2 regions of the Gordonia sp. VNK21 genome follow, and region 2 is predicted to be linked to the other one. Evidence: riboswitches for the same ligand, from Rfam matches in the RefSeq annotation. Region 2 holds a riboswitch; the other holds the start of a gene.
What was found. Region 2 has a riboswitch for thiamine pyrophosphate ahead of ACJMNC_RS05885 (FAD-dependent oxidoreductase). Riboswitches for the same ligand answer to the same signal wherever they lie in the genome.
Positions count from the first base shown of each region.

Region 1: linked by a shared signal. The riboswitch ahead of thiC (phosphomethylpyrimidine synthase ThiC) and the one ahead of ACJMNC_RS05885 (FAD-dependent oxidoreductase) in region 2 are both predicted to bind thiamine pyrophosphate.

Region 1 is NZ_JBJURU010000003.1:206,768-221,524, reverse strand. Features, by position in the region: gene ACJMNC_RS05630 (monovalent cation/H+ antiporter complex subunit F) at 1-86, shown strand, start outside; gene mnhG (monovalent cation/H(+) antiporter subunit G) at 83-409, shown strand; gene ACJMNC_RS05620 (MFS transporter) at 427-1,884, opposite strand; gene ACJMNC_RS05615 (TetR/AcrR family transcriptional regulator) at 2,096-2,671, shown strand; gene ACJMNC_RS05610 (glutamate--cysteine ligase) at 2,682-3,815, opposite strand; gene ACJMNC_RS05605 (superoxide dismutase family protein) at 3,848-4,408, opposite strand; gene ACJMNC_RS05600 (LytR C-terminal domain-containing protein) at 4,458-4,991, opposite strand; gene ACJMNC_RS05595 (DUF3263 domain-containing protein) at 5,038-5,394, opposite strand; gene ACJMNC_RS05590 (peptide deformylase) at 5,565-6,167, shown strand; gene ACJMNC_RS05585 (hypothetical protein) at 6,196-6,843, shown strand; gene ACJMNC_RS05580 (ribonuclease domain-containing protein) at 6,850-7,368, shown strand; gene ACJMNC_RS05575 (barstar family protein) at 7,430-7,936, shown strand; gene ACJMNC_RS05570 (exodeoxyribonuclease III) at 7,936-8,727, shown strand; gene ACJMNC_RS05565 (GNAT family N-acetyltransferase) at 8,789-9,139, opposite strand; TPP riboswitch at 9,313-9,426, shown strand; gene thiC (phosphomethylpyrimidine synthase ThiC) at 9,419-11,038, shown strand; gene thiD (bifunctional hydroxymethylpyrimidine kinase/phosphomethylpyrimidine kinase) at 11,035-11,913, shown strand; gene ACJMNC_RS05550 (AraC family transcriptional regulator) at 11,861-12,928, opposite strand; gene ACJMNC_RS05545 (hypothetical protein) at 12,925-13,596, opposite strand; gene ACJMNC_RS05540 (glutamate decarboxylase) at 13,685-14,757, opposite strand, start outside.
Region 2 is NZ_JBJURU010000004.1:25,669-40,425, reverse strand. Features, by position in the region: partial or broken gene pta (phosphate acetyltransferase) at 1-309, shown strand, start outside; gene ACJMNC_RS05920 (acetate kinase) at 322-1,548, shown strand; gene ACJMNC_RS05915 (tetratricopeptide repeat protein) at 1,579-4,014, opposite strand; gene ACJMNC_RS05910 (glutamate ABC transporter substrate-binding protein) at 4,034-5,017, opposite strand; gene ACJMNC_RS05905 (hypothetical protein) at 5,014-6,459, opposite strand; gene ACJMNC_RS05900 (NUDIX hydrolase) at 6,607-7,089, shown strand; gene ACJMNC_RS05895 (hypothetical protein) at 7,157-7,534, opposite strand; gene thiE (thiamine phosphate synthase) at 7,850-8,533, opposite strand; TPP riboswitch at 8,583-8,696, shown strand; gene ACJMNC_RS05885 (FAD-dependent oxidoreductase) at 8,689-9,729, shown strand; gene thiS (sulfur carrier protein ThiS) at 9,782-9,979, shown strand; gene ACJMNC_RS05875 (thiazole synthase) at 9,972-10,748, shown strand; gene ACJMNC_RS05870 (EamA/RhaT family transporter) at 10,971-11,909, opposite strand; gene ACJMNC_RS05865 (ATP-grasp domain-containing protein) at 12,036-13,202, shown strand; gene ACJMNC_RS05860 (ABC transporter ATP-binding protein) at 13,261-14,187, shown strand; gene ACJMNC_RS05855 (hypothetical protein) at 14,184-14,757, shown strand, end outside.

The sequences.
Region 1 (14,757 bases), on a different contig from region 2:
TGGTGCCGGCCATCGTGGCGCTGAGTCTGGTGAGTTTCATCGGCACCATCTCGGTGGCCCGATTCCGGGTGCGGGACGACCGATGATCGCCGACGTGATCGCCGCCGTCCTGGTGCTGACCGGGTCGGTCCTCGCCCTGACCGCCGCCATCGGGCTGGTCCGGTTCCCCGATACGCTGAGCCGGATGCACGCCGGCACCAAGCCGCAGACCTTCGGCATGATCCTGGTGCTGGTGGCCACACTGATCCGGCTGTCCGGTCATCCGGACGGCGGCATGCTCATCCTCACCGGCATGTTCGCACTGATCACCGCCCCGGTCATCGCCCAGCGGGTGGGACGGCTGGTGTACCGGGAGCAGCGCACCGGCGAGGATCTGCTCGACGAGTCGCAGCTGCGCCCGCGCGGCTGACGCGCCTGCCTGGCCGCTCAGTGCGGCGCGGCCACGGACTCGCGCTCGGCGTCGACGTTCACCGCGGACGTCTCCAGCCCCGAGCTGCGCGGAATGGCGCAGGTCGCCAGGAGGGCGAGCACCGCTGCGCCGCCGGCGATCAGCATGATGGTGGAGAACGCCTCCCCGCTGGCGAACTCGCGCCCGCCGAGCGTGACGGTCATCTGCGCCACGATCACCCCCGAGACGGCACTGGCGAACGAGGTGCCCAGCGAGCGCATCAGGGTGTTGAAGCTGTTGGCCGCACCGGTCTGCGAGGCCGGCACCGCACCCATGATCAGCGCGGGCATCGCCCCGTAGGCCAGACCCGTACCCGCGCCGATGACCACGCCGATGAGCACCAGCTGCCACTCCGCATCGAGGAAGTAGGCACCGCCGAAGTAGCCGGCCGCGACGATCACCGCGCCGAGCATGAGGGTGGTCCGGGGACCGGCGCTGTTGGTGATCCGGGACGAGACCGGGGCGGCGAGCAGCAGCATCAGTCCCATCGGGGCCATCACCAGGCCCGCCACCAGCAGCGAACCGCCCAGACCGGATCCGGTGGCCTCGGGCAGCTGCACCACCTGCGGGAAGACCATCGACGTGGCGAACATGGCGAAGCCGAAGGCCACGGAGGCGATGTTGGTGAACAGCACCTGCGGCCGGGCGGCGACGCGGACGTCGACCAGTGGGGTGCGTGCCCGCAGTTCCCACGCCGTCCAGGCCGCGAACGCGATCACGGCGACGATGAAGCAGCCGAGGGTGGCCGTCGACGTCCAGCCCCAGGACGCGCCCTTGGAGACGCCCAGCAGCAGGGCCACCAGGCCCGCCGACATCGTCACGGCGCCGGCCACGTCGAAACCGCCGCCCGATCGCTCCGGCGATTCGGGCACGATCACGGCGATCGCCACGAAGCTGACCGCGCCGAGCACCGCCGAGACCCAGAACAGCATGTGCCAGGAGGCGTTGTCGGCGATCAGGGCCGCGATCGGCAGACCGAAGGCGCCGCCGACGCCGAGTGAGGCGCTCATGACGGCGACGGAACCGGCCAGCTTCTCCTTCGGGACCACGTCGCGCAGGATGCTGATGCCCAGCGGAATGACGCCGGCCGACAGTCCCTGCAGGGTCCGGCCGATGATCATCGTCAGCACCGTCGAACTCAGTGCGCCGACGATCGATCCGGCGGTCATCAGCACCACGCTGACCAGCAGCAGGCGCCGTTTGCCGTACATGTCGCCCAGACGCCCCATGGTGGGTGTCGCGACGGCGGCGGCGAGCAGGGTGGCGGTGACGGTCCAGGCGGTGTCGTCCGGCGCGGCGTGCAGGTACTCCGGGAGTTTCGGGATGATCGGGATGATCAGGGTCTGCATCAACGACACCACGATGCCGGCCAGCGCCAGCACGGCGACGACGGCGCCGGAGCGCACCGCCGGCTTCTCGGTTCGTGTACTGCTCATCGTCGCTGTCGCCCTTCCGCGTGTCGGCCCGGCTTCGGGCCCCGGTACTGCTGCCGGGAGGCGACCGGACACTAACCGGAGGAACCTCCGGATCGTTACCCTAAGCGGAGGGTCCTCCGATTGCAAGGGAGAGGATCGCCCGGCGGCCGGTAGGCTGAAGCCGGCACGGAACGGACCGCACGGACGGCGCTCCGGCTCAGCAGGAGGACAGATGACCACAGACCGGCCGGACGCGCCGGCCCGGCCGCGCGCCGATGCCCGCAGCAATCGGCGGCGCATCCTGGCGGCGGCGACCGCCGTCTTCGACCGGCAGGGCCACGATGCGACGCTCAGCGCGATCGCCGCGGAGGCCGGGGTGGGCATCGGCACCCTGTACCGGCACTTCCCCGACCGCGGCCGGCTGGTCGAGGAGGTCTACCGGCACCGGGTGGTCGAGCTGTGTGATCGGGCCGAGTCACTGCTGACGGCGAGCAGCTCGCCGCGAGCGGCCCTGGGCACCTGGCTCGAGGCCTTCGCCGCCCACCTGATCGCCAACCGGGATCTGCCCGAGGCCCTGCTGCCCGCGTTGACCGCCGGCAGCGAATTCCGCCAGGAGACAGGGCGATTGCTGGCCGACGCCGTGCAATCGTTCCTCGACGCCGGGACAGCGGCCGGCGAGATCCGCGACGATGTGACGCCGATCGATCTGCTGCGGATCGCCACCGGCCTCGCGATGGTCTCGACGACGGTCGCCGAGGCCGCCAAACCGATCGAGGTCGTGCTCGACGGACTGCGCCCGGCCGGCTGACCGCTGAGCGTCAGCCCAGTTCGCCGACCACCGAGTCGACCACCGCACGCAGATCGGCGGAGGCGGCGTAGACCGCCTGCTGCCGCTGATAGCTCGCGCCGCGCGCCACGATGCCGGCCACCCCGGCCAGTTCGGCGGCACATCCGAGGGATTCGGCGATCGGCTCGAGCCGCACCAGCAGCTCGGCCAGATCCTCGGTGACCAGACGCTCCTCGCACCGGGCGTTCTGAATGATGATCGCGTCCAGCCCGTAGCGGGCCGCACGCCACTTGTTCTCCTGCACCAGCCAGGGCGCCATCTGCGGCAGCTCCTCGCCGGCGTCGAGGCGCCGGCTCAGATCCACCACCAGGCAGTGGGTGAGCGCGACCAGCGCCGCCAGCTCCTCGCGGTTGGACATCCCGTCGCACACCCGGACCTCGATGGTGCCCAGATGCGGCGACGGCCGGATGTCCCAGCGGATCTCGTTGAGGTGGTCGATGATGCCGGTCGTGCGCTGGTCGTGCACGAAGCCCTCGAACTGCTCCCACTGATAGAACTGGAACGGCAGTCCCGCCGTCGGCAGCTGCTGGAACATCATCGCCCGGTTGCTCGCATACCCGGTCTGCTGCCCGTCCCACATCGGCGACGACGCCGAGAGCGCCAGCAGATGCGGGTAGTACTGCAGCAGCGAGGACAGGATCGGCAGGACCTTGTCGCGGCGGTCGATGCCCACATGGACGTGCACACCCCAGATCAGCATCTGCCGGCCCCACCACTGGGTGCGCTCGATCAGCTCCGCGTACCGGTGCCCTTCGGTGAGCAGCTGCGTGGAGTATTTGGCGAACGGGTGAGTGCCGGCGCCGTACAGGTCCACCCCGAGCTCGTCGGTGAGCACCCGCACCTCGTCGAGAGTGGCCCCGAGATCGGCCATCGCCTCACCGACGGTCTGGCAGATCCCGGTGACCAGCTCGACGGTGTTGCGCAACAGCTCCTTGTGCACCTGCCCCGAGCGCGGCAGGCCGCGCCGCTGCGCCAGTTCGAAGAAGGCCGGGGCCGCGTTGATCAGATCCCTCGTGTCCCGATCCACCAGCGCCAGTTCCCATTCCACGCCGAGCGTGGGCCGCGGGGAGGCGTGAAAGGCGATCGGTTCGATCGGGGAGGCCATGGTCGTCGGACCGGGGTCGTCGGCCGGTGGGATCAGCCCGCGGTGATGACGCCGCAGGCGATGTTGCCGTCGGTGCCGCCGATGACCATCGACTTGCCGTTCAGGCCGGCCACGTCCAGCGAGGCCACGTCCTGGATCGCCGAACCGGTGCCGTTGTCACCGACCGAGATTCCCGGCAGGTTGCCGCCGTTGATCACCGAGCCGACGCCGCTGAAGCTGCTGTCGCCGCCGCAGTCGCCGACCGAGTAGATGCCCACCTTGTGCTGTCCCTTGGGCAGATCCACCACGCGCAGGGTCACCTTGACGCCCTCGCCGGCCGGCACGAAGCTCGCCGCGCCCACCGAGTCGCCCTTGGGGTTGATCAGCGAGACGGTGCCCACCGCGGTGGACTCGTCGCCGGCGCTGATGTCGTCGGCGTTCACCAGATCACCCGGGATCACCTGGTTGCCGGTCTGCACCGGCGGGGTGGTCCCCGGCTTGTCCGTCGGGTACTCGTCGGGGGTGCACGCACTCAGCGCCACGGCGGCACCGGCGACGGCCAGGGCCAGCAGGGCGCGCTTGGCCGAAGCACCGTGGATGTTGCGGACGGACATGTCTGGCTCCTTCGCGGAAAGTGGGTCTGGGCTGACGATCGTTGCGGCCTTACGAGGACTCACCGGTGACCACCACGACGGCGATCTCACCGGGGCAGTTGCTGAAGGCGGCCGGCCGGGCTTCGGCGCTGGCGCCACCGGGCACGGCCTGCGCGACCTTCTCGCCCGCGCTCTGCTCGCCCTCGTTGTAGAAGACGGTGTTCTCGGTGACCGAGCTGGTGCTGAGATTGCCCGGATCGGTGCCGATGGAGAATCCGGCGGATTCGAGGTCGTCCGAGACCGTCTTGGCCAGGCCGGTGACGGTGCCGGCGTTGAGCACGCACAGTTCGGGCACATCGGCCGCGTCGGCGGACGTGGTCTTCGACGGCGACGTCGACTCGCCGGCGGTGCCGCCGCCACCGTTGCCGGCACTGGTGGTCTCGGTCAGCTGCGCGCTCTGGCCGGCCTGCTCGAGTTCCTTCGCCGGATCATCGTCCTTGGTGGCCGAATGGATACCGAGCGCGAGGAACAGCACGGCGACCGCCAGCAGAAGCATGGCGCCGGCGCGCAGCGGGAGGCGATTGGGTTCGCGGTCAGCTTTCATCACAGGCAACTCTAGCCCACGGGTCCGCGTGAGCGACGCTCAGCTGTTAGGTGATCTCGAAACCGAGCCGGCGCGCGGCGCGGGCCTTCTGCCGCGAGGCCCGCAGCCTGCGGAGCCGCTTGACCAGCATGGGGTCGGCGGCGAGCGCCTCGGGGCGGTCGACCAGCGCGTTGAGCACCTGGTAGTAGCGGGTGGCCGAGAGGCCGAAGAGCTCCTTGATGGCTTCTTCCTTGGCACCGGCGTACTTCCACCACTGGCGCTCGAAAGACAGGATGTCGTGCTCGCGGCGGGTCAGCCCGTCGTCACCGACTTCATGCGGATCCGGCTTGGCGGACTGATCGGCGACTCCGCTGGGCGTCACCGGATCGGTTCCGTTCTGGCTACGCGCAGTTGCGCCGTCCATCGTGCTCCCTCAATGACCTACAGTGCCCTGGCATGCAGGGTGAAACTTCGTCCTCATCGACCCGCTCGGGCGGGCGAATGACAGCGGTGTGGTTCGCTTCGTATCTAACCACGCCCGCGCCGCGAGAGTGGCGCTGACTCACCGGGAAACGCTTTCAGTACGATATTTTCATGGCTGTCCTCCCCATCTGCATCGTCGGCGAACCCGTGCTGCACGAGCCCACCGCTCCGGTCGAGCTCGACGCCGCCGGCCGGCCGGCCCCAGAACTCGTCGAACTGCTCGACGACATGTACGAGACCATGGACGCGGCGAACGGCGTGGGTCTGGCCGCCAACCAGGTGGGCCGTGGTCTGCGGATGTTCGTCTACGACTGCCCCGACGGCGGAGTCCGCCGCCGCGGCGAGGTGATCAATCCGGTCCTGGAGACCTCCGAGATCCCCGAGACCATGCCCGATCCCGACGACAACGACGAGGGCTGCCTGTCGGTGCCCGGCGAGGGCTTCCCCACCGGCCGCGCCGACTGGGCCAAGGTCACCGGCACCGACCGCAACGGCGAGCCGGTGGAGATCGAGGGCCACGGCTTCTTCGCCCGGATGCTCCAGCACGAGACCGGGCACCTCGACGGCTTCCTGTACCTGGACGTGCTGGTGGGCCGTAATGCGCGGGCCGCGAAGAAGGCGGTCAAACGCAACGGCTGGGGCACTCCCGGCCTCACCTGGCTGCCGGGCGCCCAGCGCGATCCGTTCGGCCACGACGACCCCGACGAGAGCTGATCCCGGCGTGCACTGAGGAGCCCCGGACATGGATCCGCTGATCGGCGACCGCATCGTCGTCCGGTACCGGCTCGGCGCCGGCGGCCCGGAGGACTGGCGGGCCGCGCCGAATCCGCCGCTCGCACATCAGCCCACGCTCTCGGACGTGACCGGCGTGCTCCGCGGCCGCCGCGGCGAGGCACTGGTGATCGAGCACGACGGAGCCGAGACCGCGATTCCGCTGGCCGCGGTGACCTCGGTGCGGCTGCTGTCCGCGCAGGTGGTGCGCAATGCGCAGATCCGCACCGTGCAAGGCGAACTGAGCGCGGCCGTCGGCGGCACCGAGGACGCCCGGATCGGCGGCTGGGCGCTCTGGGCCGATCCGCAGGCCCGCACCCCGCGCGGCTGCGCGGCGATTCCGCTGGAGCAGACCGCCCGCACCGCAGACCTGGCCGGGGTGGCGCAGTGGTACGCCGACCGCGGCCTGACCGGCTGGGCGATCCTGCCCGAGCGGATCTTCCGGGCCGGCGACGGACCCGAGGGCGGCAGCGAATTCGAGGCGCTGACCGCCGAGGGCCGCCCGCCCGCCGAGGCGGCCGGCGACGACACCGCACGGCGCAGGGAACTGCGCGCCCAGGGGTACCGCCGCCACCACGGATTCCGCGTGGTGGCGCTCGCGGCGCCTGCCGTACGGTAGTCGGCGATGAATCGTACGGGCAGCTCGGTCAGGCGCATCCTCACCTCCGCTTTCAGCATCCTCGCGCTCGTCGTGGCGGTCGTGCTGGCGGTCTGGCTGACCGGCGACGACACCGGCGCGCAGGACTCCCCGGGGCCCCGTACCGCAGCGCCCAGTTCTGCGGCGCCCGGTTCTGCGGCAGCCAGTTCTGCGGCACCCGGCACCGGCGCGGCCCCGGGAACCGGCACGGCCCGCGCCCCCGCCCGCGTGCTGGCCACCCTGGCGCTGATCGACGACGGCCGCTGGCCGGAGGCGGCGAACGCCCCGGGCACCCAGGGCGGCAGGACGTTCCGCAACAACGAGGGCCTGCTGCCGCGTACCGGGGCCGACGGCCGTCGGCTCCAGTTCCAGGAGTGGGACGTCAATCCGAAGCAGCGCGGCCGCGGCCGCGACGCCGAGCGCATCATCACCGCGAACGACGGCTCGGCCTGGTACACCTTGGACCACTACGAGCACTTCACCCGGATCCGCGGGCCGGCCGGGTGAGCGGCCGCACCCCGCGCCGCCGACCCGCCCCGACCACCTGCACCCCGACGATCAGGACGCCATGGACAGCACGATCGGAGAGTTCTACGCCGCCGCCGCGGCCGACGGGCCCGCCGTCGGCGTGATCACCGGCGAGAGCTCCACCGCGGGAACCGACGCCGCAGTGCGCCGCATCGACGGCCGGGCCGCCGCCGACCTGCCCGGCCTGTACACCGCCGTGGCGCAGGCCTGGGACTTCCCGGACCATTTCGGCCGCAACAAGGACGCCTTCGACGACTGCCTGCTCGATCTGGACCCGCGCCTGTTCACCGCGACCGGAACCCCGGCGACCGGCTACCTGACGGTGGTGGAGAACGCGCACGCCCTCCTCGCCGAGGCCGCCGACGCGGACTTCGACTGGTTCGCCGGTTCGATCGGCTACTACCGCGACGACTACCGCGATCGCCGGCCGGCCGGTGATCGCCGCGGCTTCGCCGTGCTGCTGGTCACCGACCCCGCGCACCGGTCCGAGGTGACCGCCCGCTGGGCGGCGGCCGGGGTGCCCGTATCCGTCCTGGAGGTGTCCTGATGCGGCTCGCGACCTGGAATGTGAACTCGGTGCGTGCGCGCTCCGAGCAGATCGTCTCCTGGATGACCCGGCACGCGATCGACGTGCTGGCCGTCCAGGAGACCAAGTGCGCGGACGACCAGTTCCCGGTGATGAGCTTTCTCGCCGAGGGCTACGACGTGGCGATGGCCGGTCAGGGCGGCTACAACGGGGTGGCGATCATCTCCCGGGTGGGCCTGGACGAGGTGCACATCGGCTTCGACGGGCAGCCCGCACCGGCGCCGGGCCGGCCGCTGGAGGCCCGGGCGATCTCGGCGACCTGCGGAGGGATCCGGGTGTGGAGCCTGTACGTGCCCAACGGGCGGGCGCTCGACGATCCCCACTACCGCTACAAGCTCGACTGGCTCGAGGCCCTGGCCGGGGTGACCGGGCTCGAGCTCGGCCACGACCCGGCTGCACAGATCGTCCTGGCCGGCGACTGGAACGTCGCCCCCACCGACGCGGACGTCTGGGATCCCGAGTACTTCGCCGGCCGCACGCACACCAGCCCGGCCGAGCGGGAGGCCTTCGCCGAGTTCACCCGGGCCGGCTTCATCGACAGCGCCGGTCCGTTCGCTCCCGGTCCGGACGTCTACACCTTCTGGGACTACACGGCCGGCCGGTTCGGCCGGAACCAGGGCATGCGAATCGACTTCGCGCTCTGCTCCCCCGCCCTCGACGACCGGGTCTTCGATGCGTTCATCGACCGGCAGGCCCGCGCCCAGCAGGGCGCCAGCGATCACGCCCCGCTGGTCCTCGACATCGGCGGCTGACGCGAGCGACCGACCGGGGCCGTCGCGCAGGCGGGGTCCACCGGCGGGGAGTCTGCACCGTTCAGGCCGCCGGCGCCAGCGGCACCAGGCCCGGGTTGCGGGCGAAGAAGTGACGGGCGAAGCTGCACACCGGGCGCACCCGGACCCCCTCGTCGGCGAGATAGGCGGCCGCGGCCCCGGCCAGCCGAGTCGCCAGCCCGTGACCGCTGTACTCGTCGAAGAGCACGGTGTGCACGATCACGACGGTCTGCGGATCGGCCTCGTCGCGGGTGTAGCCGAGCACGCCCACCAGGTCGCCGGCCACCCAGAGCTCGAAGCGGTCCCGCACGGGGTTGTGCACCACCTCGGCGATGTGCTGCAAGATCGAGTCGGCGGACTGCGGCGGCTGGTGACGGCGCGACTTGCGATGCATGGCTACCTCCTGTGATCTGGCTCACAAATACTCTCACGCCACTCGAATACACGCAAGCCACTTGCGTCACAGGACGATCACGGCCCTGACCAGGACTGCGCCACCACCGGGTCCCCGCCGACGCCGGTCGCGTCGTATGCTGGGCTCCGCGCACCCGCTCGCGGTGCGCCGAGAATTGAACACACGGGGGCTCTCGCGGATCCGAGGGCTGAGATGGCGACGGGCGGTCGCCGACCGTACGAACCTGTCCGGGTAATGCCGGCGTAGGGAGGAATCACCATGGGTACAGCCATGCCCGCAGCATCGTCGATCACCTGCGGCCCCATCGAGGGCAGCAGCAAGCAGTATCTCCAGACCGGCGGACTCGCCGTACCGATCCGCCGGGTGCACCTGACCGACGGCGACCACCTCGACCTGTACGACACCTCCGGCCCGTACACCGATCCGGCCGCGACGATCGACCTGCACCGCGGCCTGCCGCCCACCCGGGAGAGCTGGCAGCACCCGCAACCGCTGCCCGCACCGGCCGGCACGTCGGCGGCCACCCAGCTGACCTGGGCCCGGGCCGGAATCGTCACACCGGAGATGGCCTTCGTGGCCGCCCGCGAGGGTGTCGACGCCGAACTGGTACGCAGCGAGGTGGCCGCCGGGCGGGCGGTGATCCCGGCCAACCACCGGCACCCGGAGAGCGAGCCGATGATCATCGGCAAGGCCTTCGCGGTGAAAGTCAATGCGAACATCGGCAATTCGGCGGTCACCAGCTCCATCGAGGAGGAGGTGGAGAAGATGGTGTGGGCCACCCGCTGGGGCGCCGACACCATCATGGACCTGTCCACCGGCAAGGACATTCACGCCACCCGCGAGTGGATCATGCGCAACTCCCCCGTCCCGGTGGGCACGGTGCCGATCTACCAGGCGCTGGAGAAGGTCGACGGCGTCCCCGAGGCCCTCACCTGGGAGGTCTACCGGGACACCGTGATCGAGCAGGCCGAGCAGGGCGTGGACTACATGACCGTGCACGCCGGCGTGCTGTGGGAGTACGTCCCGCTCACCGCCGACCGGGTCACCGGCATCGTCTCGCGCGGCGGGGCGATCATGGCCGCCTGGTGCCTGGCGCACAGCCGACAGTCGTTCCTGTACGAGCACTTCACCGAACTCTGCGAGATCTTCGCGCGCTACGACATCACCTTCTCGCTCGGCGACGGCCTGCGCCCGGGATCGATCGCCGATGCCAACGATGCCGCCCAGTTCGCCGAACTGCGCACTCTCGGCGAACTCACGTCGATCGCGAAAAGCCATGGCGTGCAGGTGATGATCGAGGGACCCGGACACGTGCCGATGCACAAGATCGTCGAGAACGTGCGGCTGGAGGAAGAGCTGTGCGAGGAGGCCCCGTTCTACACGCTCGGACCGCTGGCCACCGACATCGCCCCGGCCTACGATCACATCACCTCGGCGATCGGGGCGGCGATCATCGCCCAGGCCGGCACCGCCATGCTCTGCTACGTCACCCCCAAGGAGCACCTGGGGCTGCCGAACCGCGACGACGTCAAGGCCGGGGTGATCGCCTACAAGATCGCCGCCCACGCCGCCGATCTGGCCAAGGGGCATCCGCGGGCGCAGCAGCGCGACGATGCGCTGTCGAAGGCGCGCTTCGAGTTCCGCTGGACCGATCAGTTCAACCTGTCGCTCGATCCGGACACCGCCCGCGAGTTCCACGACGAGACGATGCCGGCCGAGCCGGCCAAGCATGCCAAGTTCTGCTCGATGTGCGGGCCCAAGTTCTGCTCGATGAAGCTCTCCACCGACATCCGCGAGCAGTACGCCGGGGTGGTGGAACTCTCGCTCGAGCCGGTCGGCTCGGCCTCGGGCGGCGGCTGTTCGGGACACTCGTCATGACCGACCGGTCCGGCTGGCTGCCGCTGCCTGCGCCCGGGGCCACCCCGGTCCGCACCCTCACGGTGGCCGGCTCGGACTCGGGCGGCGGTGCCGGCATCGAAGCCGACCTGCGCACCTTCACCCTGCTCGGCGTGCACGGCTGCGTGGCGCTGACCGCCGTCACCGTGCAGAACAGTCTGGGCGTGACCGGTGTGCAGGAGGTGGATCCGGACGTGGTGGCCGCGCAGATCGACACGGTGGTCGGCGACATCGGGGTCAGCGGGGTCAAGACCGGCATGCTGGCCTCCGCACCGATCGTCGCCGCCGTCGCGGATGCGTTCGCACGCAACGGCATCGGGGCGGGCGGAGACATCGGGCTGGTGATCGACCCGGTGTGCGCCTCCATGCACGGCGACCCGCTGCTGCATCCGGAGGCGCTGCGCACCCTGATCGAGCGGCTCTTCCCCATGGCCACCCTGGTGACCCCGAATCTCGACGAGGTGCGGCTGATCACCGGCATCGAGGTCGACGACGACGACTCCCAGCGGGCGGCGGTGCGGGCGCTGCTCGACCTCGGGCCGCGCTGGGCCCTGGTCAAGGGCGGCCATCTGCGCGGCAGCGAGCGCAGCCCGGATCTGCTCTCGGACGGCCGGCAGTTCCTCCGGCTCGACGCACCGCGCATACCCACCGCACACGATCACGGCGCCGGCGACACCCTGGCGGCGGCCGCGGCCGCCGCCCTGGCCCACGGACTGGCCGTACCCGATGCGGCGGCGCTGGCCAAGGACTGGATCACCCGGTGCGTGGCCGCCGCCTATCCGCTCGGCGCCGGCCACGGCCCGGTCAACCCGCTGTGGCGGCTCCGCCCGCCGAACCCTGCGCCAGCTCCGGCCTGAGCGGAACCGCCGCCGGCTCGACGAACCCGGCCCGGCGGTAGGCGGCCGGCGAGACGCCGCAGATGTCGTGGAACCGCCGCCGGAAGGCCGCCTCCGAGGCGAAGCCGACCAGCCGGCCGACGGCGGTCACCGACAGCTGCGGGCTCTCCCGCAGCAGCCGGCGTGCCTCCTGCACCCGGCGCACCGCGATCACCGCGGCCGGTGTCTCACCGTCGTCGAAGAGCCGGTAGAGCTGGCGCCGGCTCACATGCATCTCGCGGGCGAGGTTCTCCACGTCGAAGTCGGCGTTCCAGAAGTTGCGCTCGATCAACTCGTCGGCGGACTGGCGCTGCAGCAGGAGCGTGTCGATCGCCGGCGAGCCGGTCGCCGCCTCGCGCAGCGTCTGGGTCACCAGATCGATCACGGTGGCCTGAGTCGACTCGTCCGCCGAGGAGACCAGGCTCTGCAGCACGAAACTGCCGATGAACGAGGCCGTCGCCCGGGCCAGCAGGCTGTCCCCGGAGAACGGGAAGAGCGCGGTACTCACCAGCCGGCGGTCCTTGCCCAGCGCCTCGAGCGGAATGATCACGCCGAGTGGATCGCTGACGCCGTCGGAGACCATCGCGTACGGCGACGAGTTGCTCCGGATCGCCAATCGGCCCGGCCCGTAGGAGCATTCGCGCTCGCCACCGCTGACCCGCTGACGGCCCCGGCCCCACAGGACGGTGACGACCAGATCGTCCGACGGCTCGCGCCGGATCAGGTCCGGGGTGCGACGGACCCGCATCGGCGTGGTCAGGCAGGCGAAACTGCGGAGCAGTGCCTGCTGGCGCACGTGCAGCAGCAGTTCGAAGCCGTCCGGGTCCTCGGCGTCGACGAGCACGTCCGGGCCGCAGCCGAGCATGCCGGCCCGCCCGGACAGCCGGCGCATGGTGGCGCGCAGCGCCCCTCCGGCACCCCGCTCGAGACGGCGGTACCAGTCGGCTACGTCGGCGTCGCTGAGGCCGCCGGGATAGTCCGTGATCTGTCGTGTCATGTCGATGCCCGTCTCAGTGCCGGAAGAACGATGAGGGAGGACAGGAAGAAGCAGACGCCGCCGATGAAGGTGGTGACATTGGCCAGCACCGCATCCACGGTCACTCCCGCGGTGGTGATGAACGAGGCCACCGCCGCCACGCCGAAGGCGATGCAGCCGGCCATGTTGATCTGTCCGGACCACCAGTCCGCCGTGCGGACCGACCAGAACGGGTGAAGCCGGGCGAACGCCAGCAGCACGAAGCAGGCGCTGATGAGGAAGGCCACCGAGCCGCCGGCGTCCGGGGTCCACACCAGGTGCTGCTGCCCCTTGATGGTGTGGGCGGCCAGCGCTCCGGTGGTGCTCACGTTGAACAGCAGCGTCCCGAAGAACTGGGTGGCTGCAGCCAGCCACTCGGCGCGGAACATCCTGCCGGGCGCATACTCCACCGGAACGGTCATCGCGCCGCTGAGCACCAGCTGGATCAGGGCCGCACCGGTGAAGAACCAGGCGCCCACGAAGTACACGATGTTGACCCAGGCGGCACCGACCAGCGAGCCGAATCCCGGGGCAGAGCCGAGCGCGAAGAACGCCGATCCGATCATGAAGCCCACACACTGTTTGGTGAGCGTCGGGGTCAAGACTGCGCTGTGCGATCGGGTGGCAGCACCGGTCACAGCGGCCGTCATGCCTTACTCCTTTCACTGTCTTAAGAACCCGCGGACGGGGCACGGCCCCGAATCCGCGACCCGCCCGCGGGTTCCGACTACCGCTGACTCAGTGGTGGAAACCGCTCTTCTGCGTACCCTCGACCGGGTTGTGCAGCGAGTCGAGGATCTCCACCTCGGCCTTGATGTCGGTGAGCAGCCGGGTGGCGAGATCGTGCGACAGGCCGGCCCGCACCACGATGCGCTGCAGGGTCATGTCGCCCAGATCGTCGGCCATCGGGTAGGCCGGCACCAGCCAGCCCTTCATCCGCAGCCGGTCCGAGAGATCGTAGAGAGTCCAGTTCTCCGTGTGACCGTCCTTGAGGATCCAGGCGAACACCGGGATGGTGTCACCCTTGCTGATCAGTTCGAACGGACCCATCGCGGCGATCTCGGAGGACAGGTACTGCGCCACGTCCAGCGAGTTCTGCTGCACGGCACGGTAGCCCTGCTTGCCCAGGCGCAGGAACTGGTAGTACTGCAGCAGCACCTGAGCACCCGGCCGGGAGAAGTTCAGCGCCAGCGTGGGCATGTCGCCACCGAGGTAGCTGCAGTGGAAGACCATGCTCTCGGGCAGTCGTTCCTGATCGCGCCAGACCACCCAGCCCACACCCGGGTACACCAGGCCGAACTTGTGGCCCGAGGTGCTGATCGAGGCGACGCGCGGGACGCGGAAGTCCCACTCCAGCTCCGGCTGGCAGAACGGCGCGATCATGGCGCCGGAGGCGCCGTCGACGTGGATGCGCACGTCCAGACCGGTGTTCTTCTCGATCTCGTCGAGCTTCTCCGAGATGGTCTTCACCGGCTCGTAGAGTCCGGTGTAGGTCTGGCCCATGATGGCCACCACGCCGATGGTGTTCTCGTCGACGTAGTTCTCCAGATCGTGGCCGTCGAGCATCAGGTGATCACGGCTGACCGGCACCCAGCGCGGCTCGACCTCGAAGTAGTTGCAGAACTTCTCCCAACAGACCTGGACCGCGGTCGAGAGCACCAGGTTCGGCTTCTCGGTGGACTTGCCCGCCTTGCGCCGGTTCTCCTGCCAGTGCCGCTTGAGGGCCAGGCCGCCGAGCATGCAGGCCTCCGACGAGCCGATCGTCGAGGTACCGATGGTGTCACCGGCGTCCGGCACGTTCCACAGGTTGC
Region 2 (14,757 bases):
CCGATCCAGTACGACGCCGCGATCGACCCGTCGGTGGCTGCGACCAAGATGCCGGACTCGCCGGTGGCCGGACAGGCCACCGTGCTGATCTTCCCGGACCTGAACACCGGCAACAACACCTACAAGGCGGTGCAGCGCAGCGCCAGCGCAGTGGCGATCGGGCCGGTGCTGCAGGGGCTGAACAAGCCGATGAACGATCTGTCCCGCGGTGCGCTGGTCTCCGACGTCGTCAACACCGTCGCGATCACCGCCATCCAGGCCCAGAACAACAAGCGAGCGCAGTCGAGCGTCGCCGATCACCCGAGCTGAGGGAGCAGGCCCATGAGTGGAGCGGATCCAGTGGACCAGCAGCGGCTGGCCGGTGCGGTGCTGGTGGTGAACGCGGGCTCGTCGTCGCTGAAGTATCAGCTGGTGGATCCGGACACCGCCGAGGTCTTCGCCGACGGTCTGGCCGAACGGATCGGGGAGAGCGCGCCGGTGATCACCCACACCGCCTTCGGCGTGGAGCGGGTGGTCACCGAACCGGTGGCCGACCATCTTGCGGCGATCGCCGTCGTGGTGCGGTTGATGCGTGAGAGCGGACTGGATCTGCGTGCCGCCGGCCTGTCCGCGGTGGGCCACCGGGTGGTGCACGGAGGCCGCAGCTTCCACGCGCCGACGGTGATCACCGAGAAGGTCCGTTCCGAGATCGAACGGATCGCTCCGCTGGCCCCGCTGCACAATCCGCCCAACCTGATCGGCATCGACGCGGTGACCGAACTGCTGCCCGAGGTGCCGCAGGTGGCGGTCTTCGACACCGCCTTCTTCCACGACCTGCCCGACGCCGCCGCCACCTATGCGCTCGATGCGCAGGTGGCGGCGGAACACGGGGTGCGCCGCTACGGCTTCCACGGCACCAGCCACCAGTACGTGTCGCGGCGGGCCGCGGAGTTCCTGGGCCGCCCGGACGGACAGCTCAGGCAGATCGTGCTGCACCTGGGCAACGGCGCCTCGGCGTCGGCGATCGACGGCGGCCGCGCCGTGGACACCTCCATGGGGATGACCCCGCTCGAAGGCCTGGTGATGGGAACCCGCACCGGCGACATCGATCCGGGGATCGCCTTTCAGCTGCACCGGGTCGGCGGGATGAGCGTCGACCAACTGGACCGCCTCTACAACAAGGGATCCGGACTCTACGGGCTGTGCGGCGACAACGACTTCCGCACCGTCCTGCAGCGACGGTCGGACGGCGACGCGGCCGCCGACCTGGCCTACCGGGTCTACGTGCACCGGCTCCGGCACTACATCGGCGCCTACCTGGTGGAGCTCGGCGGGGTGGACGCGATCACCTTCACCGCCGGAGTCGGGGAGAACGCCGCGCCGGTGCGCGCCGACGCTCTGGCCGGGATGGAGGCGTTCGGGATCGCGATCGATCCGGACCGTAATGCGGTGCGCAGCAAGGAGAGCCGCCGGATCTCGACCGACGATTCGGCGGTCGCGGTGCTGGTGGTCCCGACCAACGAGGAACTCGAGATCGCCCGCCAGGCGGCGGGCGTCGTCCGCGGCTGAGAGCCCGGGGGCCGGCGGACCGGAGCCGGCTCAGAAGAGCGTCGCGGGCCGGATCAGGTTGGCCAGATCCACCAGCAGGAAGCGGTGCGCCCGATTGTCCCGGGTCTGCCGGGCCAGCTCGCGCAGCGACCGTTCGGTACCGGCCCGCAGGCCCTGTTCGGTGAACGGGAAGCCGAGGAACTCCGGCGGCGACTGACCCTCCGGGACGGTGAGCCGGTCGGGGTGCGCCTCCATCCAGCCCAGGGCGGTGCCCAGCACGATGATCTGCAGCCGGCTGCGGCGGCCGTCGTCGTCGGCGATCTGCGCGAGACGGTCGGCGGCCTCGACCAGCTCCTCCCGGGAGACCTCGCCGGGAGGGCGGCCGTGCACCAGGGCGATGATCGCGCTCTGCTGAGCCCGGCCGAAGTGCCGGTTGGTGGCGGGCACCTCGTCGAGCGGCTCGATCGCATCGGTGTGCCGGCCCTCGGCGAGCAGCATCCGGGCCAGCCCGAACGCCGCCGTGACGATCGCGTGGTCGGTGATCCACAGGTCGTGGTAGTGCTGACGGGCGATGTCGTACCACTGCTCGACCTGGGCGACCTGCTCGTTGGTGAGGTCCTCGGTCTGCGAGAGCCAGTAGCCGATCAGCTCGGCGGTGCCGGCGACGGCCAGCTTGGGCGCCAGCTCGCCGGGCACCGCCTCGAGTACCTCGTGGAAGCGGCGGTAGGCCAGCTCGGTCTCGGTGTTGAGCAGGGCGCAGATCCCCAGATACCAGTGCACCCGCCAGGAGTCGCCGAACCGTTCGGCGGTCTGCGTGAGCAGGGTGCTGGCGGTACCCAGATTGCCCAGCTCGAGGTGCGCGCGGGCCTCGGCGAGGGCGATCTCCACCGACGGATGCACCGGATCGATCCCGTCGTCGTCGAGGTCGAGATTCAGTGTGCTGAAACCGTCTTCGCGGGCAGCGGCGATACTGTCGAGCACCTGCTGCGGGTAGGAGAGCGCCGCCGACGAGAGCAGGCCCGCGGCCGGATCGTCGGGGTCGACCAGGGGCAGCGGCAGGGCGCGGGCGATCTCGTCCGGGTCGGGCACGGGGGCCTCGCCCGGATCGAAGAAGCCGTCCACCGGGGCGAGGATCAGCCGGGTGCCGAAGGTGGACCGCTGCGGGGTGAAGACCTTGGACATCGACGGCCGCGGCACGCCGGTGTGCAGGGCCACCGTCTCGCGCAGCACCGCCAGCACCTGGTTGGTCATCTCCTCGGTGGATTCGAAGCGCTCGGCCGGGTCGGCGGCGGTGGCCCGGTGGAGCAGGTAGTAGTACGAAGGATTCTCCAGGAACAGCTCGGTGGTGTCCGGGTCGGGCAGGCCGTCGTCGTAGCGGCCCTTGGTCATCGGCATGTCCAGGGTCAGCACGGCCAGGGTGCGGCCGATGCCGTAGATGTCGGTGACCACCTGCGGTCCGGTCTCGACGATCTCCGGGGCCTGGAACCCGGGGGTGCCGTACAGATGGCCGTAGCCGTTGATCGCCGAGACCGCGCCCAGGTCGATCAGCTTCACCTCGTCCTGGGTGATCATGATGTTGTCGGGCTTCACGTCGTTGTAGACCAGCCCGAGCGAATGCAGATGCCCCACGGCCGAGAGCACTTCGAGAATGTAGGCCATCGCCTGCTCGATCGGCAGGTTGATCTTCTCGCCGCGGCTGTCGGTGGTCAGCTGTTTGAGCGTGTGACCGCCCACGTACTCCATGACGATGTAGCCGAACTGGCGGTCGTCCGGGTCGGTGTACTCGACGAAGTTGTAGATCTTGACGATGCCCGGATCGTTCACCGATGCCAGGAACTGGCGCTCGGCGATGGCGACGGCGCGCGCCGCCGAATCCGACGAGTTCAGCAGACCTTTGAGCACCACCGGGCGATCGGAGACGTTGTGGTCGACGGCCAGATAGATCCAGCCCATGCCGCCGTGGGCGATCGCGCCGGCGATCTCGTACTGGTCGGCGACCATCGTGCCGCGGGCGAGCCCGGGGACGAACGAGTAGCGGGCGCCGCAGTGCGGACAGTGCCCGGTGAGCGGCCCGGCACCGTCGCCGTCGCTCCGGCCGACCGGCTTGCCGCACTTCCAGCAGAAGCGTTTGCTCTCGACGATGATCGGATTCGACAGCACCGCGTCGTCGGGATCGATGTCCTGGATGGTGGGCAGCGGTACCAGTTCGGCGCCGAGCCGGCGGTCGTGCACGGGAGCGGTGGCGCGCCGGAGCGTCCGCCGCGGCGTATCGCCGATGATCCGGCGCAGCGCGGTGGCCTCGGTCTCGCCGGACAGATCCGGGGTGGCGGCCTGCGTTCCCTGGGTGGCCTCGGTCGGCATCGGGGTGACTTCGGTCGGCATCGGAGTGGCCTCGGTGGCGCGCTGTGTCTGCACGGTGGGCTCGGAGGCCGTCGACCCGGCGCCGGTCGCCGGATCCGGATCGCTGTGTGGTGGGGTGGGTGTCATCTCTCCTCAGCTCACCGAGTCAGTCGCGATAGCGGATGGTCGGTGGATACCCGGGACCGAGCACCGAGAGCCACCGGTTGTAGGAACTCTGCCAGCTGCCGTCGGCGATGCGCTCGGCCAGCACGCCGTTGATGAAGCGGACCAGATCGTTCTGGCCCAAGGGGATTCCCACGCCGTAGTTCTCGTAACCGAGCGATTCGCCGACCACCTGCACCTGCGGATCCTGCGCGGCGATCCCGGCCAGGATCGGGTCGTCGCCGGCGATGGCGTCCACCTGGTCCTGCTGCAGCATCACCAGGCAGTCGGACCAGTTGTTGGTGGTCACGATGTGCGCCTCCGGCGCCCGCTTGAGCAGCCGGGTGATGGCGGTGGCGCCGCCGGTGGCGCAGGCGGTCTTGCCGTTGAGCGACTGCGCGTCCCGGATCCCGGAACCGCGATAGGTCAGAATCCGTTGTGAAGCACTGTAATACGGCGACGAGAAGGCCACCTGATCGAGCCGCTCGCAGGTGATCGACATGGATTTCACGACGATGTCCACCTCGCCGTTCTGTAGTGCCCGGATCCGGTCCCCGGTCGACAGGATCCGGTACTCGATGCGGGATTCGCCGAAGATCGCATCCGAGATCCAGTGCGCCACGTCCACGTCGAAGCCCTCGATGTCGCCGGAGATGGGGTCGCGGAAGCTGAGCGGATTGCTGCCCAGATCGGTGCCGACCACCAGCCGGCCCCGGTCGGCGATACGGCGCATGGTGGAGCCGCGCGGCATGTCGCCGGGTTCGGGCATCGTCGCCGGCGGCCGGAGGCTGACGTCGGCGTCGCAGGTCTGGGCGTCGATCCCGATGGGGGCGGGCACACCGCTGGATGCGCCCGGCGGGGTGGGCAGTACCGCGGTGGTGGTCGGCGGATCGCCGTGCGGGGCGCCGTCGAGGGTGCAGCCGGCCAGCGCCAGGACCAGCACGAGCAGGGCCGCCAGAGCGGCGCGGGCGGGCCGCCGGCCGGTCACCGGTACTCCCGGATGCGCGGGATCAGGCCGCCGACCACCGACAATGCGGCCAAGGCGCAGAGCAGGCCGATCCCGCTGCCGGTGAAGCCGAGCAGTTGCTGAGCGGTGTGGATCTTGTCGCGGAAGGTCGCGCGGGTGTCCGCGATGGCACGCAGCAGCGAATCGTTGACCGCGGTGTAGCCGGTCGCGGTGCTGGACTCGCTGGTGCCGATGGTCTGGTCTACGGCCGCCGCGAAGTCCCCGGAGGTGAGCTCGTCGGTGACACCGCTGTGCGCCTCCGCCCACTGGCGCAGGGCGGCTTTGGTCTTCTCCAGCGGTTCGGTGATCTCCGCGGCGTCGGGGTTCTGCGCGATCAGGGTGTCGGCCATCGCGGTGATCCGGTCGATGGAACCGGTGAAGTCCTGATCGAGCTGGGCCGGGGCGGTCCGTCGCACCAGGGAGAGGGTCTCTACCGAGCGGGCCTGCTGAGTGAGGATCCGCATCGAGGTGAGCTCGTGCAGGGGGTCGGCGCCGCCGTTCTTGGCGGTGTTCGCCGCGGCCACCGAGGTCAGGCCGGTCACCAGCAGCCACAGGGTGCCGACGACCAGTGAGGCCAGCGCGAGGATCAGGCCGATGTTGAAATGCCGGCGGGTGCGCAGCGCCAGATAGCGTGCCACCAGCGCCAGCATCAGGATGGTGCCGGCCAGCGCCACGTACACGCCCCACGGCGGGACGGTCAGGGTCCGCTGCGGCTCGGAGATGGCCGTCGACCTCTGATCGTAGAGGCGTTTGGCGGCCGGCAGGATCTGATCCTGCATGAGGCTCGAGGCCTGAACCAGATAGGCGGAGCCCACCGGATTGCCGAGCCGGTTGTTGGTGCGGGCGGTCTCGATCAGACCGGTGTACACCGGGATCTGGGTGGCGAGCAGCGCCAGATCGCTGCGGATCGCGGGCTGGTCGCCGTCGGTCGTCTCCTCGCCGGGCGGGGCGGCGTCGGCCGAGGCTACCAGCGCGGTGCCGGCGCTGGCCACCGCGTCGGCGTACTGGTGGCGCAGCTGCGTGGATTCGCGGCCGCCGGAGATGAACGCCGAGTTGGCGGCGGCGTCGGCCACCGAGAGCGAGCTGTAGAGGACCTCCGCCGATTCGGCGAGCGGCTCGGTGCGGTCGATCAGGGTGGCCAGGGTCTCGCTGCGGGTGCTCAGCGCCGACGACGAATACCAGCCGGTCAGAGCGCACGCCAAGATCATCGCCAGCATGATCACCACCAGCCGGCCCGGGGTGGTTCCGGCGTAGAACCGGAAGGCGGCGATCGGCGAACTCACCCGGTCACGGGTCATCGCGGCCAGCTCGCGCCGGTCGGCGATCACCTGGCGCAGTCGGGGATTGGCCTGGGACGACTCCGGCACCACCCGGTGACCGGCATGAGTCAGCGCGGAGCGTACCGGTGACTGCTGCGCACTCACGACCGTCCCTTCTGTCGTGGCCCCAACCCTAGTCCGCAATCGTGCGTGCCGATCGCGACACCCGGTACCGTTGGGGACGAATGCATGCGAGTCGGGAACATCGCCGCGTGGCGGTGCGCCCGGACCATCCGAGGAGAGGTCGCCGGAGTGCGCGGAGATGGGGACGGCTGGGTCTTCGACCCCGACGGTGCGCGCTATTGGGGGCGCCACGGTGCGGCGGGTCTGCTGTTGTGCGTGCGCCGGGAGGCCGCAGGGGCCGACACCGGCGGGGGTTTCGCGATCCTGCTTCAGCACCGTGCGGTCTGGTCGCATCAGGGCGGCACCTGGGGGCTGCCCGGCGGTGCGCGGGACTCGCATGAGACGGCGGTGCAGGCGGCCGTCCGCGAGGCCCACGAGGAGACCGGTATCGCCGAGGACCAGATCCAGGTGCTCGACGAGAAGGTGACCCACGAGGCGGTCAGCGGCTGGACCTACACCACCGTGCTGGCGCGCGCCGACGCGCCGATCGCCACCACCGCCAACGGCGAATCGGCCGAACTGCGCTGGGTGCCCGACGATGAGGTGGACACCCTCCCGCTGCATCCGGGGTTCGGCCGGTCCTGGCCGTCCCTGCGCAAGCTGCTGCGCTGAACCGGATACGCGGGATCTTTCCGGCCTGAACCAGTCCGGTGGCGGCCCAGTCCGGGATCGGGAGGGCTCAGTCCAGAATCGGGGTGGCCAGCTGGTTGGCCCCGGCGACCAGTGCGGCGATGGTGGCCTCGTCGCCGTCGGTGCCGCGACCGTACGCCCAGCACTGCCGGCCGTCCCGTTCGCACAGCAGGTAGGCGGCGGTGCCGGCGCCGTCGTGCTGATGGTGCAGGGAGACGATCTCGACGCCGGCGTTCAGGCCGTAGAGGATCTCGCTCATGGCGCTGATGGCTCCGTGCGCGCTGGCCTCCCGGTATTCGGTGCGCCCGCGCAGGGCCAGCCGCGCGCGGCAGCGGACCGAGTACCCGGCGTCCGGCTCCACCTCGAGCTCGTGCAGGGCGATGGCGCCGTCCGGGCAGTAGGCGGCGCTCAGGCGCTGGTCGGTCATGCCGGCCGCCTCGGCGGGGAACCAGCGCGGTGGACGTGGGTGGGCGGCGCCGGCCGGGGCGGTTCCGGTGATCTGCTGTTCACGGCTACAGCGTGCGCGCTGGCGGAAAACGGTGGACATCTCGTGGCTTCAATCCGGTCGAAGATTCGGTGACCGACGAGAGAATGAGTCGAAAGGCAGAGACGACGAACCCGCAGCGGGGGGTCGGTCGAAATCAGACCCCGCTGCGGCGGGTTACGAGAAGCTGCCGGTTCATGATGGAGCCAGCCTACTCGGATCGGCGGTGGGCGCAAATCCTTTTCGGGTTCCCCGGGTTCAGGACAGACCGGCGCGCAGCTCCCGGGCCGCGGCGGCGGCGTCGTCGGCCGCGGTCAGCGCCCGCACCACCACGATGCGCTCGGCGCCGGCCGCCCGCACCTGCGGCACCCGGCCGGCGTCGATCCCGCCGATCGCGAACCACGGCTTGTCCGGCGCACGGTCGGCGGTGCTGCGCACCAGGTCGAGCCCGGTGGCCTCGCGGCCCGGCTTGGTGGGGGTGGACCAGCACGGTCCGGTGCAGAAGTAGTCGACGTCGCCGTCGGCGATCGCACCGGCGGCCTGCTCGACGTCGTGGGTGGACCGGCCGATCACCGTCTCCGGTCCCACCAGGGTGCGGGCGGCGGCCGGCGGCAGATCGTCCTGCCCCAGGTGCAGGACGTCGGCGCCGGACAGGGCGGCGACGTCGGCGCGATCGTTGACCGCCAGCAGTGCCCCGGCCCGCCGGGTCAGCTCCTTGAGCCGGGCCAGGATCTCCAGTTCCTCCCGGGCTTCGAGGGCGCCGAAGCGCTGGGCGCCGGCCGATCCCTTGTCCCGCAGCTGCACGATGTCCACGCCGCCGGCCAGCGCCGCGGACACGAAGTCGAGCAGGTCGCCGCGTTCGCGCCGGGCGTCGGTGCACAGGTACAGGCGGGCGTCGGCAAGCCGGTTGCGGGGCGGGATCGGGTGGGACGAGGCGGTCATGGTGTCGACGGTAGGCTAGGGCCCGCATGGAAAGCACGCGGGCATCGCCCGCGTGGTCCACGGGTGCCCGGAGGATCGCCGGGCTGAGATCGCGGAGCCGCCGCCGCTGACCGTCGTACCTGATCCGGGTAATGCCGGCGAAGGAAGGAAGTGCGATGGCACGTGAGATGACAGTGGTCGGCGGTGGCGCCGTCGGCCTGGGTTGCGCGCTGGCCGCCGCCGACGCGGGCTGGCGGGTGCGGGTGTACGACGCCGGTCCCGAAGGCCGCGCCGCGCAGGTGGCCGGCGGCATGCTGGGCTGCCTGGGCGAGGCGCACCCCGGCGAGGATGCGCTGCTCGCGGTGTCCGCCGACTCAGTGGCGCGCTGGCCCGCGCTGCTCGAGCGTCTCGGCGATCCGCAGGTGCAGGCGGCGGCGTCGACGCTGCTGGTGGCCGGTTCGGCCACCGACCGTGCCCACCTGGACGAGCAGGCGGCCTATCTGCGCCTGCGGTTGCCGCAGGCTGTGCTCGAACCGGTGTCGGCCGGCGAGATCCGCGAGGCCGAGACGGCGCTGAGCCGCAACACGGCCGGCGGCTACCGGCTGCGCGGTGAGGGGGCGGTGGACAACCGCCGGTTGCTGGCCGCGCTGCGCCGTGCGGTGACGGCGGCCGGCGGCGAGTTCGCGGCGCCGGGACGGGTGAGTGCCGGTGACCTGGCGTCACTGCCCGGCGACCAGCTGCTGGTGGCGGCCGGCCTGGGCAGCGCGGAACTGCTGCCCGGCTGGGCGGACGAGCTGGGGCTGCGTGGGGAGAAGGGGGAGATCCTGCGGCTGCGCCGGACCGGCTGGTCGGTACCGCCGCCGGAGCACGTGGTGCGCGGGCGCTGGCACGGCCGCAACGTGTACCTGGTGCCCCGGGCCGACGGGGTGGTGGTCGGCGCCACCCAGTACGAGGCCGACGGTCCCGGCGACCTGCTGCCGCAGGCCGGCGGTGTGGCCGATCTGCTGCTGGATGCCTGCGAGCTGATGCCGGGGCTGCGCACCTACGAACTCCTCGAGGCGGGCGCAGGGATCCGGCCGGTCTCCCGCGACGGCGTTCCGGTGGTGCGCCGCCTCGACGACCGGTTGCTGGTGGCGGCCGGGCACGGCCGCAACGGCATCGCGCTCACCCCGGGTACGGCGGCGCAGGTGGTGGACTTGCTGGGGGAGCCCGGATGACCGGGGCGGCGGAGGATTCGAGTACAGAACGGACGAAAGGTGGAGAGTGACGATGGAATTCACGGTCAACGGTGACCAGGTGCGGATGCCGGGAACCCCGGACGTGTACGCGCTGCTGGCGCATCTCGAGCTTCCGGACGAGGGGGTGGCCGTCGCCGTCGAAGGCGTCGTGCGTCCCAGGACGCAGTGGGGTGAGCCGGTCCCGGAGTATTCGCGCATCGACGTGCTGACGGCGGTCCAGGGTGGCTGAGCAGGATCCGCCGCTGGTGGTGGCCGGTCGTGAGCTGACCTCCCGGCTGATCATGGGCACCGGCGGGGCGTCGAGCCTGGACGTGCTCGAGCGGGCGTTGGTGGCCTCGGGCACGGAACTGACCACGGTGGCGATGCGCCGGGTGCGCCCGGGCTCGGGGACCGGGGTACTGGATCTGTTGCGCCGCTTGGGGATTGCGGTTCTGCCCAACACGGCGGGCTGTCATACGGCGGCGGAGGCGCTGCTGACGGCGCAACTGGCGCGGGAGGCCACCGGGACGTCGCTGGTGAAGCTGGAGGTGGTGGCCGACGAACGCACCCTGCTGCCCGATCCGGTGGAGTTGGTGGATGCGGCCCGGGCGCTGGTGGCTGACGGCTTCGAGGTGATGGCCTACACCAACGACGATCCGGTGCTGGCGCGGCGACTGGAGGACCTGGGGGTGGCGGCGGTGATGCCGCTCGGCTCGCCGATCGGCACCGGTCTGGGCATCGCGAACCCGCACAACATCGAGATGATCGTCGCCCGGGCCGGGGTGCCGGTGGTGCTCGACGCCGGTATCGGCACGGCCAGCGATGCGGCGCTGGCGATGGAACTCGGCTGCGATGCGGTGCTGCTGGCCTCGGCGGTTACCCGCGCGGTGGACCCGGAGGCGATGGCCGTGGCCATGCGGCATGCGGTGCTCGGCGGCCGTCTCGCGGCCCGCGCCGGCCGCATCCCCAAACGCTTCTGGGCCCACGCCTCCTCCCCGGCCCCCGACCCCCACTGCTGACCCCGGCCCCGCACCCCGACAGCCCCCGATCCCCAGTCATACGCTCTAACCAAGGTGAGCCACGACGGCCCCGACACCACGGTGTCCCCCCCCAGAAAACCTCATAGAGCAGGGCCGGGTGGGGTGTCGTCCCGAGCCCTCCGCAGCGACGAGCCGCCAGGCGAGGAGTGAGGACTGCCGAGGGGCGACACCCCACCCGGCCCACCCCCGGATCCAGAAGAGTTATTCGGGATCGGCACGCCCGCGGCGCCAGCCGCCGAGCTCTTCCGGCGCCTCCCCGAAGTGGTCCGGGTCCCCGCTGCCGTAGTAGGCGACCAGGATGGCGCCGATGACGGCGCCGATGAAGCCGGCCACGGCCATCCAGCCCAGGCCGGGCTGGGCGTGATCGCCGAGGAAGAGCACACCGATGATGCTCGGGCCGGCGGTCTCGCCGACGACGAGGACGGCGGTGACGCCGTTGACGGCGCCGACCTGCAGGGCGACGGTCTGCACGAAGAAGCCGCTGGCGCCGGCGACGGCGATGGCCCAGGCGGCGGGGTCGGTGAGCAGGGTGACCGGCTCGAACGGAGCGACGCCGTCGAGGACGCGAACGGCGATGGCGATCACGCCGAACTGGAGACCGCCGGCGAAGCCGCCGAAGAAGGCGGCGTATTTACCGAAGCGGTAGACGCCGAACAGTCCGAGCGCGCCGATCCCGATGGCCACCCCGAGCAGCACCCAGTGGAAGGTGTCGGTGGCGTGGTCGTCGGTGTGCGGCGACGACGAGATGCCGAGCATGCACAGCGAGAGCACCACCATCCAGATGGCGACCCAATCACGGGTGTGCAGGGTGATGTTGAGCAGGAAGGTGCCGGCCAGGGCGGTGACGACGAGGTTGGCCGAGACGATCGACTGGGCCAGGAAGAGCGGCAGGAAGCGGGCGGCCAGCGCACCGCCGGCGAAGCCGACGACCACCATGACGGTGCCGAGGATGAAAGCCGGATCGGTGAGCGTGGACATCGTCGACGACATCGACGGCGCCGAATCGGTCTCGCTGGGCGCGGGTGCGCCGCCTTCGCGTTCGGCGACGGCCACCCGGCGGGCGCCGAGCGCCCGGAACACGGTGGACATGCCGTATGCGAGCGCGGCCATCATCGCGGCGATGATTCCGATGGCGTACACGGCTGATGTTCTCCGGGGTGGTTGTGCGGCGGCGATTCCGGGCCGGTGGTGGCCCGCTTCACTCTAAATCTGAGATAACCCTGAACGCTATCAGGTTGTTCCGAGCCGACCCGATACGCTGTGGGCGTGGAAGAGGACAAGCGCATGCACATTCTGGTGACCTTCGGACGCTCGTTCCTCACGCTGAATCTCGCGCGATTGCTGCACGCCGCCGGGCATCGGGTGAGCGTGGCCGACTGTGTGCCGATCGCCGTGAGCCGCTATTCGAAGGCGGTGAGTGGATTCCATCGGGTGGTGCCGCCCCGGTATGAGCCGCAGGAGTACTGCCGCCAGATCGCGGCGATCGTGGAGTCCGAGGGCATCGACATGGTGATCCCGATTCACGAGGAGACCGACATCCTGGCGATGATGGCGGGCCTGTTCCCGCCGTCGGTGGATCTGTTCCTGTCCGATTTCGAGATCGAGGACATGCTGCACAACAAGCTCTTGTTCCAGCGCAAGCTGGTGGAGCTGGGGGTGCCCGCGCTCAAGTTCACGTCGATCTCGGGGCCGCAGGACATTCCGAAGCTCGACTTCGACACCCCGTTCGCGGTGAAGCAGGCGTATTCGCGCGGATCGCAGCAGATCTACAAGGCCTATCCCGGCGACACCCTCGATCAGCTCACCTTCGATCCGACCAATCCGTGGATCGCTCAGGAGTGGATGGAGGGCGACCGCTACTGCACGTATTCGGTCTGCCGGGACGGCAAGGTGTACGCGCACGCCACCTATCCGGTGAGCTATGCGATCGACGGGAAGTCGTGCCTGACCTTCACTCACGTCGACCATCCGGGCATCCAGGAATGGGTGGAGCACGTCGTCGGCGCGATCGGTTTCACCGGTCATGTGGGCTTCGATTTCATCGAGAACCCGGTGCACGGGCTGCGGACCATCGAATGCAATCCGCGGGGCACCAGCGGGATCATGCTGTTCACCCCGGAGAACCGGGTGGATCGGGCGTTCCTCGGCACGAACACCGAGATCATCACCCCGCCGACCGACCGCACCCGGATGATCGGCATCGGGATGGCGCTGTACGGCTGGCGCAAGAACGCCCTGCCGGACAACACCTTGCGCGGCTTCTGGCGGGATTTCCGGGCCGCCGACGACGTGATCGCGGAGAAGGGGGATCAGCGGCCGGCGGCCATGCTGGTCCCGGCGTACTCGAACATTCTGCGGAACTGCGTCAAGTACAAGGTCAATCTCGCGCAGGGCTTCATGCACGATCACGAGTGGGACGGCCACCAGATCTAGCATTCCGCCACGCCGGTCTGTCGGTCGACTGGAGTACTCGGCCGCTCGGCAGGGCACAATCGTTCGCGTGATCGTCGTCGACAGATTGACCAAGAGTTACGGCTCCATGGTGGCCGTGAACGATGTCTCGTTCAGCGCGCTGCCGGGCCAGGTGGTGGGATTCCTCGGACCCAACGGGGCCGGGAAGTCCACCACGCTGCGGATCCTGGCGGGCCTGACGCTGCCGAGCGCGGGTTCGGCCACCATCGGCGGTCTGGCCTACCGGGACATCCCGAATCCGGCGTCGCAGGTGGGCACCCTGCTCGATGCGTCGGCCTTCCACAACGGCCGCACCGGCCGGGAGACGCTGAAGCTGGCCGCGATGACCATGGGCCTGCCCGATTCCCGGGTGCAGCAGATGCTCGAAGTGGTGGGTCTGACCGACCAGGAGGCCAAGCGCCGGATCCGGAACTATTCGCTGGGTATGCGCCAGCGTCTCGGCCTGGCGGCGGCACTGCTCGGCAATCCGCGGGTGCTGCTGCTCGACGAGCCGGTCAACGGCCTGGACCCGGCCGGCATCCACTGGATGCGCGGGGTGCTGCGGCATTTCGCGGACAACGGCGGCACCGTGCTGCTGTCCTCGCATCTGCTGCACGAGGTGGAGATGATCGCCGACCACATCGTGGTGATCGGGCAGGGCCGGATCATGGCGCAGGGTTCCACCGAGCAGCTCGTCGGCGGCCCCGGAACGCAGGTGCAGGCCGGCGACGACGCCGCGCTCGGGCAGGCGCTGACCGCCGCCGGACTGGTGGCCCGCACCTCCACCGAAGGCGGCCTGTACGTGCAGGCCGAACCGGAGCAGGTGGGGCTGATCGCCGCCCAGCACGGGCTGGCTCTCAAAGAGCTCCGGCGGGCCGGCAGCGGCCGCCTCGAGGAGCTGTATCTGCAATTGACGGCCGGGCACGATCGAGGACCGATCGCCCCGACGACGGGAGGACCGCGATGACCGCGCCGGGTGTGCCGAATCTGATCGATCCGCAGGTGCCGGGTGTGCGCTTCGGCTCGCTGGTGCGGGTGGAGAGCCGGAAGCTGACCGACTCGCGCGGGGCGCTCGGGGTGCTCATCGCCCTGGGAGTGCTGCTGCTGATCATCACGATCACCGGCATGTCCAACGGGACGATCGCCTTCGACTCGGCGCTGTCGGCGCTGTCGGCGACGGCGGCGAACTTCCTGGCGATCATCGCCATCATGCTGGTGACCGCGGAGTGGAGTCAGCGTTCGGTGGTGTCGACGTTCACGCTCGAGCCGCGGCGGGAACGGGTGGTGGTCGCCAAAGCGCTTGCGGCGCTGGCGCTCGGCGCTGTGGCGTTCGTGGTCTGCCTGCTGCTGGCATGGCTGATCTCGGCGGTGAACGGGGAAACGATGGACCACGCGGGCGAGGCCCTGGTCTCGGCCGCCCTGTACATCGGTTTCCTGGTGCTGATGGGTTTCGCCTTCGCCCTGCTGCTGCTGAACACCCCGGGCGCGATCGTCGCCTTCTTCATCCTGCCGACGCTGCTGGTGCCGCTGCTGGTGG